DNA from 2 places in the Bacillus sp. C28GYM-DRY-1 genome. Region 1 is predicted to be linked to the other one. Evidence: predicted binding sites of a transcription regulator. Region 1 holds the regulator's gene; the other holds the start of a gene.
The links. The regulator LexA, encoded in region 1, represses DNA repair genes until DNA is damaged. The targets are predictions, from matches to a motif close to CGAACATATGTTCG.
Positions count from the first base shown of each region.

Region 1 (5,645 bases):
CGAATCGGTCTATGCTGAGCACGTCTCCTTCAAGCCCTGTGTATTTGCCCCATCCAAATGATGAGCCCATCTCAATCGCAAGACGTTTTTTCACACCTGCAGGAAGGACAGTGTTTTTGTATTCAACAGATTGTTTATCGAAACGGTCCATTGAAGGCATGCTGACAACAGAAACATCGATATTTTCTTTTGCCAATTCAGCTTGTGCTTCAATCGCAAGACCTACTTCAGATCCTGAAGCGATAAGAAGAGCGTCAGGTGTTTCGTTTTTAGATTGAGAAACGACATATGCACCTTTTTCCACTCCTGCCAATGCTTCTTCAGCTGTTTGGTCAATCGTTGGAAGGTTTTGGCGTGTCAACACTAGCGCTGTTGGCTGTTCAGTGCTTTGCACTGCAAGCTTCCATGCTGCGGCTGTCTCATTTCCGTCTGCAGGACGGATCAAGGAAAGATTAGGCATCGCACGGAGTGAAGCAAGCTGTTCAACAGGCTCGTGCGTCGGGCCATCTTCACCTACCGCAATACTGTCATGTGTGAAGACATAAGTGACAGGAAGACCCATTAACGCTGCAAGGCGAATCGCCGGACGCAGGTAATCTGAGAAGACAAAGAAAGTTCCGCCGAATACACGCAGTCCGCCATGGAGCGCCATACCATTTAAGGCCGCGCCCATCGCAAATTCACGAACACCGAACCAGAAATTTTTGCCTGAGTAATCAACCGCTGTAAAATCACCGGCATTTTTAATTGTCGTTTTGTTTGATCCCGCTAGGTCAGCAGATCCTCCGACAAAGAATGGAATTTTTTTCGCAAGTCCGTTGAGAACTTCACCGGAAGAGGCGCGGGATGCCAGGCTGCTTCCTTTTTCATAAACAGGAACCTCTTGATCCCAGTCCTTCGGAAGCTCTCCTTTAATTGCCAGCTCAAGCTGTTCAGCAAGTTCAGGATAAACTTCTTTATATTTAGCGAATTGAGCATTCCATTCCTGTTCTTTTTTCTCTCCTGATTCTTTAACCGCTGAAGCAAAATGCTCATATACTTCTGCCGGTACGTAGAAATCTTCTTCATATGTCCACGCATAAGCTTCTTTTGTTAACTTGCTTTCCTCTTTACCAAGCGGAGCTCCGTGAACACCGGATGTGCCGGCACGGTTAGGTGAACCGAAACCGATTGTCGTTTTCACTTCAATTAATGTAGGTTTCTTTTCATTTTGGCGTGCTTTTTCGATAGCTGCTGTTAATTCTTCGATGTTGTTTCCATCCTCAACATAAAGAACTTCCCAATTCATTGCTTCAAAACGCTGTTTCACGTTTTCAGAGAATGAACGGTCAAGGTCCCCATCCAGAGAGATGTCATTAGAATCGTATAATACGATCAGACGGCCAAGCTGAAGATGGCCTGCGAGTGAAGCGGCTTCAGAAGAAATGCCTTCCATTAAATCACCATCACCGCAAATACTGTATGTATAATGATCGACTACGTTAAATGAATCGCGGTTGTAAGTTTCCGCTAAATGGCGTTCAGCGATAGCCATTCCGACCGCCATGGCAATTCCTTGTCCGAGCGGACCTGTTGTGGCATCCACACCGGCAGTATGCCCGAATTCTGGATGTCCAGGTGTTTTGCTGCCCCACTGGCGGAATCCCTTAAGATCTTCGATGCTAAGATCAAACCCGCTTAAATGAAGCATGCTGTATAAAAGTGCTGATCCGTGTCCAGCAGATAAAACAAAACGGTCACGGTTAAACCAGCCAGGGTTTGCCGGACTTACGTTCATAAATTTTGTCCACAGCGTGTATGCCATTGGAGCAGCCCCCATTGGCATTCCTGGGTGACCAGAATTTGCTTTTTCAATAGCGTCTATTGAGAGTGTGCGAATGGTAGCAACTGATTTCTTTTCAATTGTATCCATAAAAATCCCCTTCCTATGTGTTGTACCCTTACATCATAAATGTCTGACGACTTTTTCTCAACTGTTTCAGCTTAAATTCGAGAGAAACTTGTTGAATTTTGTCACATAAGAGTTTTGCTCATAGTATATGCAAAAGAGGAATACGATATTTCCGTATTCCTCTCATATTAGTGAAGTTTGTTATTTCTTTGTTCTTTTTTTAGCTTTTCTGGTGTCACATCATTGCCTTCTGGATCAATAATTTTCACACTTTTCAACGTGTTTTTCATAGATGAGCGAAAACCTTTTAAGTACTCTTGACGGAGCTTTTGCTGTTCGGCTTTTTCTTCTTCTGTTATAACGCCAGCTTTGGCTTTAGCAGCAAGTTCATTAATTCTGGCAATTTTAGCGTTTGAAATCATGTTAAACTCCTTTATTGCATTTTGTCTATATAGTACTAGATCAAAAAGAGTTTTACAACCTATTCACTCGGCTGTCTCATCATTCTCTATGTACTCTTGATACCGCCGGTGGACGGTAGCTTTAGACACATCATAGCCAAACCCTCTTAGCGTTGCCGCAATTTCTGCAAACGTCAGTTTATTCGCTCTTAGGCGGACAATCTCTGAGATTGGGACCTCTATTCTATCTTTTCCGCTGTTTTCATGTTGGTTTTTCAAGTTTTTTTGCGGTTTAAAGCCATTTTTTACTGCACGCTTCATTCCCCGCTTGATTTTCATGTTGTGAATTTTGCGCTGATACTCTTCCACTATGCTGACGATCTCCAGCACCATAGAATCAGCCTCCGATAACTCCAATTCACCTCTGTGAGCCGTTGTATAGACTTTCACACCTTCTCTGTAGATACAATGGAGCAGGGCAATTTTTGCATTTCCCCGACCGAGCCTAGTCTCATCCTGAACCAAAATAACATCAATACCCGAATTCTTGATCTCATCCAGCAGTTCAAATACACCGTCCCGATCCATTTCGTATCCACTGGCTTTTTCAGAAATCACTTTGACGGCTTCCATGCCGTTCTCTGCTGCAATGGCTGTTAGCTCCTCCACCTGCCGCTTTAATGAGGTTTCCTGCTGTTCTTTATTTGTGCTTACGCGGGCATATATGAGTGCTTTCATTTTTTTTCTATCTTTCCTCTCTATCTTACAGTTGCTAATTCATATGCATCCTGATGTTTTTTTTTCAATGGGATCACCAGCTCGTCTCCCGGCTGGATATCAGACGTCTGCAGATGATTTTTATCAGCTACCCATTCAATAAAATCGTTTTTGTTTATCTTTTTTGTATCTGCAACCTGATCAGCAATTGACCAAAGTGTGTCGCCTTGCTGGACTTCTATTTTAGCATACTGATTAAGGTCCTGACCGCTGCTTGTATATGACAGCAAAAGGATAACTGCGCTCAAAATCACTGAGAATAGACCAACAAAAATAATAGATTCTTTACTCATGCTCATAACCTCCAACAGGAATGTTTGTTCGCCTTTTTATAATTTCAGTATATACGAACAAACGTTTCTGTCAATTGTTTTTTCGAACCTATGTTTGTACTGTAAGGAAAATCATGCTATAATCTTCTTAAAATCGACGTTTTGAGGTGCAAAAAATGACGAAGCTATCAAAAAGGCAACTAGATATCCTCCGTTTTATTAAAGCAGAGGTAAAATCAAAAGGATATCCGCCTTCCGTGAGAGAAATCGGAGAGGCTGTTGGGCTTGCGTCCAGCTCAACTGTCCACGGCCATTTGGCCCGTTTGGAAACAAAAGGGCTGATTAGACGGGATCCGACAAAACCTAGAGCAATAGAAATCCTTGATGAAGAAGTAGACATTCCGCAAAGTCAGATCGTTAATGTACCCGTCATCGGGAAAGTCACGGCGGGATCTCCTATTACAGCAGTAGAAAATATTGAAGAATATTTTCCGCTTCCTGATCGTATGGTTCCTCCGGACGAGCATGTATTTATGTTGGAGATCATGGGAGACAGCATGATTGATGCTGGTATTCTCGATAAGGATTATGTCATCGTTAAACAGCAAAATACAGCGAACAACGGGGAAATTGTAGTTGCGATGACAGAAGATGATGAAGCTACGGTTAAACGTTTCTATAAAGAGGATACTCACATTCGCTTACAGCCTGAAAACCCAACGATGGAACCTATCATCTTGCAGAATGTCAGTATTCTAGGGAAAGTGATTGGCGTGTTCAGAACCGTCCATTAACCTATTAATCTATCAAATGCATGAAATAACCCCCTCTTCCTTTACGGAGAGGGGGTTTATTGTACAAAAAGCAGGCTCGCCCTGGCTTTTGGGTGCGAGCCTGAATAGGAGGGGAAAAGAACATCATGTTTACACCATAATTATCCACCGGATAATTGTTGAAGTCAAGAAATTTTCTTTCCTTCAGGAAACTTTTATCAGGTTATTGTTGTTTAAAATATTAGACGTTATTTTCTTGAAAAATGTTTCATTCTCATAGGGCGTGGAATAGCGCGGCTTCATGTATATTTATGGAGCGCGACATTGAAATTTAATGAAAATTTAGTATACAGTAAACTTAGTTCAACATAATCTAAAAAAAACAGCTCACCTCTCCTGATCAACGTGAGCTTCAATCAAATTGTAAATACTGTACACCATAACTGCCCTTTACCCGAACACTTGTGCAGTTTTCTGAGTGTTCTTCTGCAAATATACGGTATCGGTGAAATGGATCGATAGAAACCTTATCCTGAGCGCTAAAATCAAACCAGCTTCCGCTGAATTGCTTCGTGCTCAGCGTGGTATATTCTCCCGTAAGCCTCATTCGCTGAAGTTTAATCTCAACTGAGCAAGTATTGGCTCCCAAGATCGTCAACTGATAGCCTAAAATATAGTCGATCGCCGGAACATCATTAATATTGTCCAGAACAAACGATTTTGTGCTGTCATTTAAAATAAAGTTTGTTTTGTGATCAAAATCTAAAGCTGACACGTGGGTACTGCCAATGCCGAAAAAACACATCAAAACTGCTGTTAAGCCCAAGATTTTTATTTTCAATCACATCCTTTCTTTTCCATATTTTAACCTTTCATAAGATTTATGTACATGTTCTGTGTAATACCAAGAGGTTGTTTCAATCATAAAAATCCATATGCTTTTTCTCCTGTTTATAATAACGAAGCCTGTCCTGAAGGGTTCCTGTATGAAATTCAAATTTGTGACCGTCTGGATCGGTAAAATAAATTGATTTTCGATCTCGTTCATCTCGTTCTCTGCCCGGCAGAATATTGACATGAAGCCTTTTTAATTTCGCTGACATTTTCTCAAACTCATGATCTTCGATAGTAAATGCAATATGGGTATAAGACGCCTTAATGTCATTTCTCGGAATGTCAGGTTCTTCATTAAGCGCAAGCCATATGCCATTTAAATCAAAATATGCTGTTGTTTTTCCCTTTACCAGAAGCTTGGCATCAAATACTTTTTGATAAAAATCAATCGATGTATACAGATGAGAAACTGAAAATAATAAATGGTTGATTCCTTTTACCTTCACAAATCATTCCCCCTTGAAAGCTGATCATCCATATGTACGACTTTTTCCCAAAAAAGTTTCAGTCAGCAAAAAATACCAGTGTAAACAACATCGGATTGTTTACACTAATGACTGTGAATGTTCTTTGTCATTCATTTACAGCCAAGGGTTTTCTTCAAAAATAACAATTTAGGTGGTTAAATGAAACATAT
Region 1 is NZ_JAUMKF010000001.1:287,726-293,370, reverse strand. It holds gene tkt (transketolase) at 1-1,912, opposite strand, end outside; gene Q3W56_RS01510 (DUF896 domain-containing protein) at 2,080-2,313, opposite strand; gene Q3W56_RS01505 (YneB family resolvase-like protein) at 2,377-3,030, opposite strand; gene yneA (cell division suppressor protein YneA) at 3,051-3,368, opposite strand; gene lexA (transcriptional repressor LexA) at 3,518-4,135, shown strand; gene Q3W56_RS01490 (hypothetical protein) at 4,527-4,955, opposite strand; gene fosM (FosM family fosfomycin resistance protein) at 5,032-5,454, opposite strand; gene Q3W56_RS01480 (YndM family protein) at 5,635-5,645, shown strand, end outside.

Region 2 (5,645 bases), on a different contig from region 1:
GTGGTCCAAGCCTTTAATCTCTTTATGGCTGCCGGGCTTCGCTTTCGCTTTATGAAGCTTTTGCGCCAGCGCCTTATGCAGAATTTCATTGACGAGGGTACTCTTTCCAGAGCCTGAAACCCCTGTAACCGCTGTGAACGTTCCAAGCGGGAACTTGGCATTCGCGTTTTTCAGATTGTTTTCTGAGGCGCCTTTAATTTCAATGTATCGGCCGTCCGGCTTTCTTCTTTCAGGAGGCAATGGGATGAACTTTTTCCCTGATAAATAGTTGCCCGTTAATGAGTTTGGATCTTCCATCACTTCTTCCGGCGTACCCGCAGACGTCACCTGTCCGCCGTGAATGCCGGCCCCTGGTCCAATATCTATTAAATAATCGGCTGCCATCATCGTATCCTCGTCGTGTTCGACAACAATCAGCGTGTTCCCGAGGTCTCTCATATTTTTCAGTGCGCTGATTAAGCGGTCGTTATCACGCTGATGCAGGCCGATAGACGGTTCATCTAAAATATAAAGGACACCGGATAAGCGCGAGCCGATTTGCGTTGCCAGTCTGATGCGCTGCGCCTCTCCCCCAGACAATGTTCCCGCTGCCCTGCTCAATGTCAGGTAATCAAGGCCGACTTTGTCCAGAAAGCTTAAACGCTCCACAATTTCACGCAAGATCAAATTGGCAATCTGCATATCCTTCTCAGAAAGGGTAAGGCTTTTGAAGAAAGCAAGTGCGTCAGCTACAGACAGCTCGGTAATTTTGCCGATGTGGCGGCCGTCAATTAATACGGCAAGCGCCTCTTTCTTTAACCGATAGCCTTTGCATGTCGGACAAGCCTTCTGAGACATATACTGCTCCATTTGCTCACGGATGAAATCAGAGCTTGTCTCCTTATAGCGTCTTTCAATGTTCCGCAATACGCCTTCAAATTGAATTTCACCTTCACGTATTTGCCCAAAATCATTTTCATAACGGAAATAAATCAGGTCGTCTCCACTGCCGTACAGCACTTTATCCAGCTGATGCTTCGGCAGATCTTTTACCGGCACTTCCATATCAATTCCGTAGTGGGTGCAGACCGCATTAAGCAGCTGAGGATAATATTGTGAGCTGATCGGTGTCCAAGGGGCGACTGCATTCTCCTTCAATGATAATTCTTGGTTGGGGATGACGAGATCGGCATCCACTTCAAGCTTCATTCCGAGACCGTCACACGTTGGACACGCTCCGAACGGGCTGTTGAACGAAAACAGCCGCGGCTCAAGCTCGCCGATTGAAAATCCGCAGTGCGGGCAGGCATGATGCTCACTAAACATCAGCTCTTCCTCACCGATGACATCAATCATAACCCGTCCTTCACCTAAACGGAGCGCCGTTTCCAATGAATCTGACAGACGGGCCGCTACGCCTTCTTTCACCACAATTCGGTCAATGACAACCTCAATCGAATGTTTTTTATTCTTTTCTAATTCAATATCATCAGAAAGCTCAGCCATTTCGCCGTCAATCCTGACTCTGACATAACCTTGTTTTCTGATCTGTTCGAGCACTTTGACATGAGCGCCTTTTCGGCCTGAGACAATCGGGGCCAGAACCTGAAGCTTCGTCCGTTCCGGGTATTCCAGAATTCTGTCCACCATTTGTTCGATGGTCTGCGATGTAATCTCAATCCCGTGCTCTGGACAATGAGGCTTCCCTACTCTCGCATACAAAAGACGCAGGTAATCATAAATCTCAGTAACCGTACCGACAGTTGACCTCGGATTGCGGCTCGTTGTTTTCTGATCGATGCTGATGGCAGGAGAAAGCCCCTCAATCGCATCGACATCCGGCTTATCCATTTGCCCTAAAAACTGGCGGGCATATGCAGACAGCGACTCGACATACCGTCTCTGCCCTTCTGCATATATGGTGTCAAAGGCAAGGGAGGATTTGCCTGATCCGGACAAACCCGTAATAACGACAAGCTGATCTCTTGGAATTGTTACATCGATATTTTTCAGGTTATGTGCCCTGGCTCCCTTCACCTCTATCCGATCCATAGCCATTTGTTCATCATCCTTCCGCTTTTAGCTCTAAAAGTAAATCGCGAAGCTCCGCGGCTCTTTCAAAGTCAAGCGCCTTGGCGGCTTCCTTCATTTCGTGCTCCATCTGTTCGACGACTTTCTGGCGTTCTTTCTTCGTCATTTTCGACAGCTTCGGCGCGGCTTTTGTTTTGTATTCCGCTTTATCTTCAGCTGCTACTGTGGCACGAATGACATCGCGAATTTCTTTATTGATCGTTTTCGGCGTAATGCCGTGCTCTTCGTTAAACCGCTCCTGCTGCTCGCGGCGGCGTTTTGTCTCATTAATCGCAATTTCCATAGATTTCGTCATTTTATCTGCGTACATAATGACGCGTCCTTCAGAGTTCCTTGCTGCCCGTCCGATGGTCTGAATCAGAGAACGCTCAGACCGTAGGAAGCCTTCCTTATCCGCATCCAAAATCGCAACGAGAGATACTTCGGGAATGTCGAGCCCTTCCCTCAGCAGGTTGATGCCGACAAGTACATCATGCTTGCCAAGGCGCAGATCGCGGATGATTTCAATCCGTTCAAGCGTCTTAATCTCTGAATGCAGATAGTTTACTTTAATGCCGATTTCTTTTAAATAATCGGTCAGATCCTCTGACATTTTCTTCGTCAAGGTTGTCACGAGGACCCGTTCATCCCGCTCGATTCTTGCTTGAATTTCGCCGATCAAATCGTCAATCTGGCCTTCGATCGGGCGCACGTCAATAAGCGGGTCAAGAAGGCCTGTCGGACGGATGATCTGCTCGATCATTTCATCCGTATGCTCAATCTCATACTGGCCTGGTGTTGCTGATACATACACGATATTGTGCATATGCTTTTCAAATTCTTCAAACCGGAGCGGACGGTTATCAAGCGCTGACGGAAGCCGGAAACCGTGATCCACCAGCACCTGTTTCCGCGCCTGATCTCCATTAAACATGCCGCGCACCTGAGGAATCGTCACATGCGACTCATCTACCACGATCATAAAATCGTCAGGGAAATAATCAAGAAGCGTATACGGTGTTGAACCCGGAGGCCGAAGTGTCAAATGTCTTGAGTAGTTTTCAATGCCGGAGCAGAAACCCATTTCCCGCATCATTTCAAGATCATATCTAGTCCGCTGTTCTAAACGCTGCGCTTCAAGCAGCTTGCCGTTTTCATGCATGACCTTCAGCTGCTCCTCAAGCTCTTCCTCGATATTTTGAATCGCTTTCTCCATTTTCTCTGCCCGCGTTACGAAGTGGGATGCAGGGAAAATCGCGACATGATCACGGTCGCCGAGAATTTCTCCTGTCAGGGCGTCCACTTCCCGAATCCGTTCGATTTCATCACCGAAAAACTCAACTCTGATACAGTGTTCATCACGGGATGCCGGGAAGATTTCCACTACATCTCCGCGCACACGAAATGTACCACGCTGAAAGTCGATATCGTTGCGGGCATATTGGATGTCTACTAGTTTTCTGAGCAGCTCGTTGCGCTCAATTTCCATTTCAGGTCGCAGTGACACAACCATTTCCCGGTATTCTTCAGGCGAACCGAGGCCATATATACAAGACACACTCGCAATAATAATGACATCTCTCCGCTCAAACAGAGATGATGTTGCGGAGTGTCTTAATTTATCTATTTCATCATTAATACTTGCGTCTTTCTCTATAAACGTATCCGTTTGAGGCACATACGCCTCCGGCTGATAATAATCGTAGTAGCTGACAAAATACTCGACAGCGTTGTTCGGGAAAAATTCCTTGAACTCACTGTAAAGCTGTCCGGCGAGGGTTTTGTTATGGGCAATTACGAGCGTCGGCTTATTGACTTCTTTAATCAAATTGGACACCGTAAATGTTTTGCCCGTTCCTGTCGCTCCCAGCAGAGTCTGGTGCTTCTTGCCCTCCTGAATTCCTTTTACAAGTTTTTCAATGGCTTTCGGCTGATCTCCCTGGGGCTGATATTTCGAGACTAACTCAAAGCGATCTTTCACAAAATAAGCCTCCGTTTCTTTAACGAAATCTTCCTATAGATATAGTAACACAATGGAATGCAAAATCACTAAAAACACGAACTAAAGTTCGGTGGTTTTTTATTTCCAGCTGTTTTCGTGTATAAAAAACCTGCTTTTAAAACGTAAAAGCAGGAATTCAGTCTTTATATTCATTATGTCCGATTTATTCTTCTTTTTTCTCAGCAGCTTTTTTGGCCATATACAGTCCGCCAGCCACAAGAGACACAACATCCAATCCTACAATAAAATACGTTTCTGTATAGCCTTTTAAATAAGAAGCAAACAGCAATGCAGCAGTTAGAGCAATCGCTACATAATGATTAAAGGTGACTCTTGTAAAAAGAACAACAAGCATAAAAGGGAAAAACATTGCAAAAACGGCTTTTGTAATCAACAAAAACCCTCCTCAGGGATTCTTCATCTGATCTGATTATAGTAAAAAATGAAGAATCGGACAATCGTGCAATCGTTCCCTCTTTCTACAACATACCCTTTTTCAGCCAAAATCAATCACCGTATTGCATTTTGGTGCCGATAACAGCACAACAAGCACCTCTTTCATTTTGCCACTGTTCCAATCAGCGGCATTTTTTTATGAAGTCATAAACCTCAGCTGCATATTCATGCCCGCTGCCAAATTCCGAGAATAAAAGAAAAATAGGCACACTGCACCAGTACGGCCGTATTTTTCATGATAATCTAACTAACTTAACTATTCATTTTAATTAGGACTTTCTGCGTTTGACAGCATTTTCCTAAATACCTACAATTGAATGATAGTGTTCACTATCATTTTTTTGAACACAGGCTCCGTCATAAAAGACTAGAGAGAAAAACAATATGAAGGAAAGAGGGGTTTCAAATATGTATTCTGTATTATTTCGCCAAGCAGAAGAGTCCAGCCAGCTTGCAGGAGCAAAAGGCATGAACTTGATTAAATTGGCCAAACACGGTCTTCCTGTTCCGAACGGGTTTATTATTCAGACGAATGCACTTGCCCGTTTTATGGAGGATAACCAGCTCCATGAAACTAGCGAAAACATCGAAAGCGGGATCATCGCCGGAACATTTTCTGAAGAACTGAAACATGAACTGACAAGTTCCTTTTACAAGCTGAGAGAATCATACCGATCCGTTGCCGTGCGTTCTTCATCTGCCTCGGAAGATTTAGAAGGCGCTTCATTCGCGGGTCAATATGAAACCTATTTAAATATTAAAACAGAGGAAGAGTTTCTAACTAAAGTGAAAGAGTGCTGGGCCTCATTTTTCTCCGGCCGAGTCAGCAGCTATAAGAAAAAAATGAATAACCACATCGCAGAGCCGTTAATGGGAGTTGTCGTTCAGGGCCTGATCCATTCAGAGGTATCAGGTGTTATTTTTAGCCGTAATCCTGTTACCCATGATGATAGGGAGCTGTTAATCAGCGCCAGCTATGGTTTGGGGGAGGCTGTCGTGTCAGGAAGTGTCACCCCAGACACATTTATAGTCAATAAATCTTCGTTTGAGATTCAGAAAGAAATAGGTGCAAAGGAAATCTATATGGAGGCTGCAGCAGCAGGAATCACCGAAAAAGAAACGAGCGAAGATATGCGCA
Region 2 is NZ_JAUMKF010000002.1:149,691-155,335, forward strand. It holds gene uvrA (excinuclease ABC subunit UvrA) at 1-2,037, opposite strand, end outside; gene uvrB (excinuclease ABC subunit UvrB) at 2,045-4,030, opposite strand; gene Q3W56_RS02920 (DUF2198 family protein) at 4,215-4,445, opposite strand; gene Q3W56_RS02925 (PEP/pyruvate-binding domain-containing protein) at 4,916-5,645, shown strand, end outside.
Region 2: a site for LexA is predicted at 4,108-4,121, ahead of uvrB (excinuclease ABC subunit UvrB). Genes of this name have one in related genera too.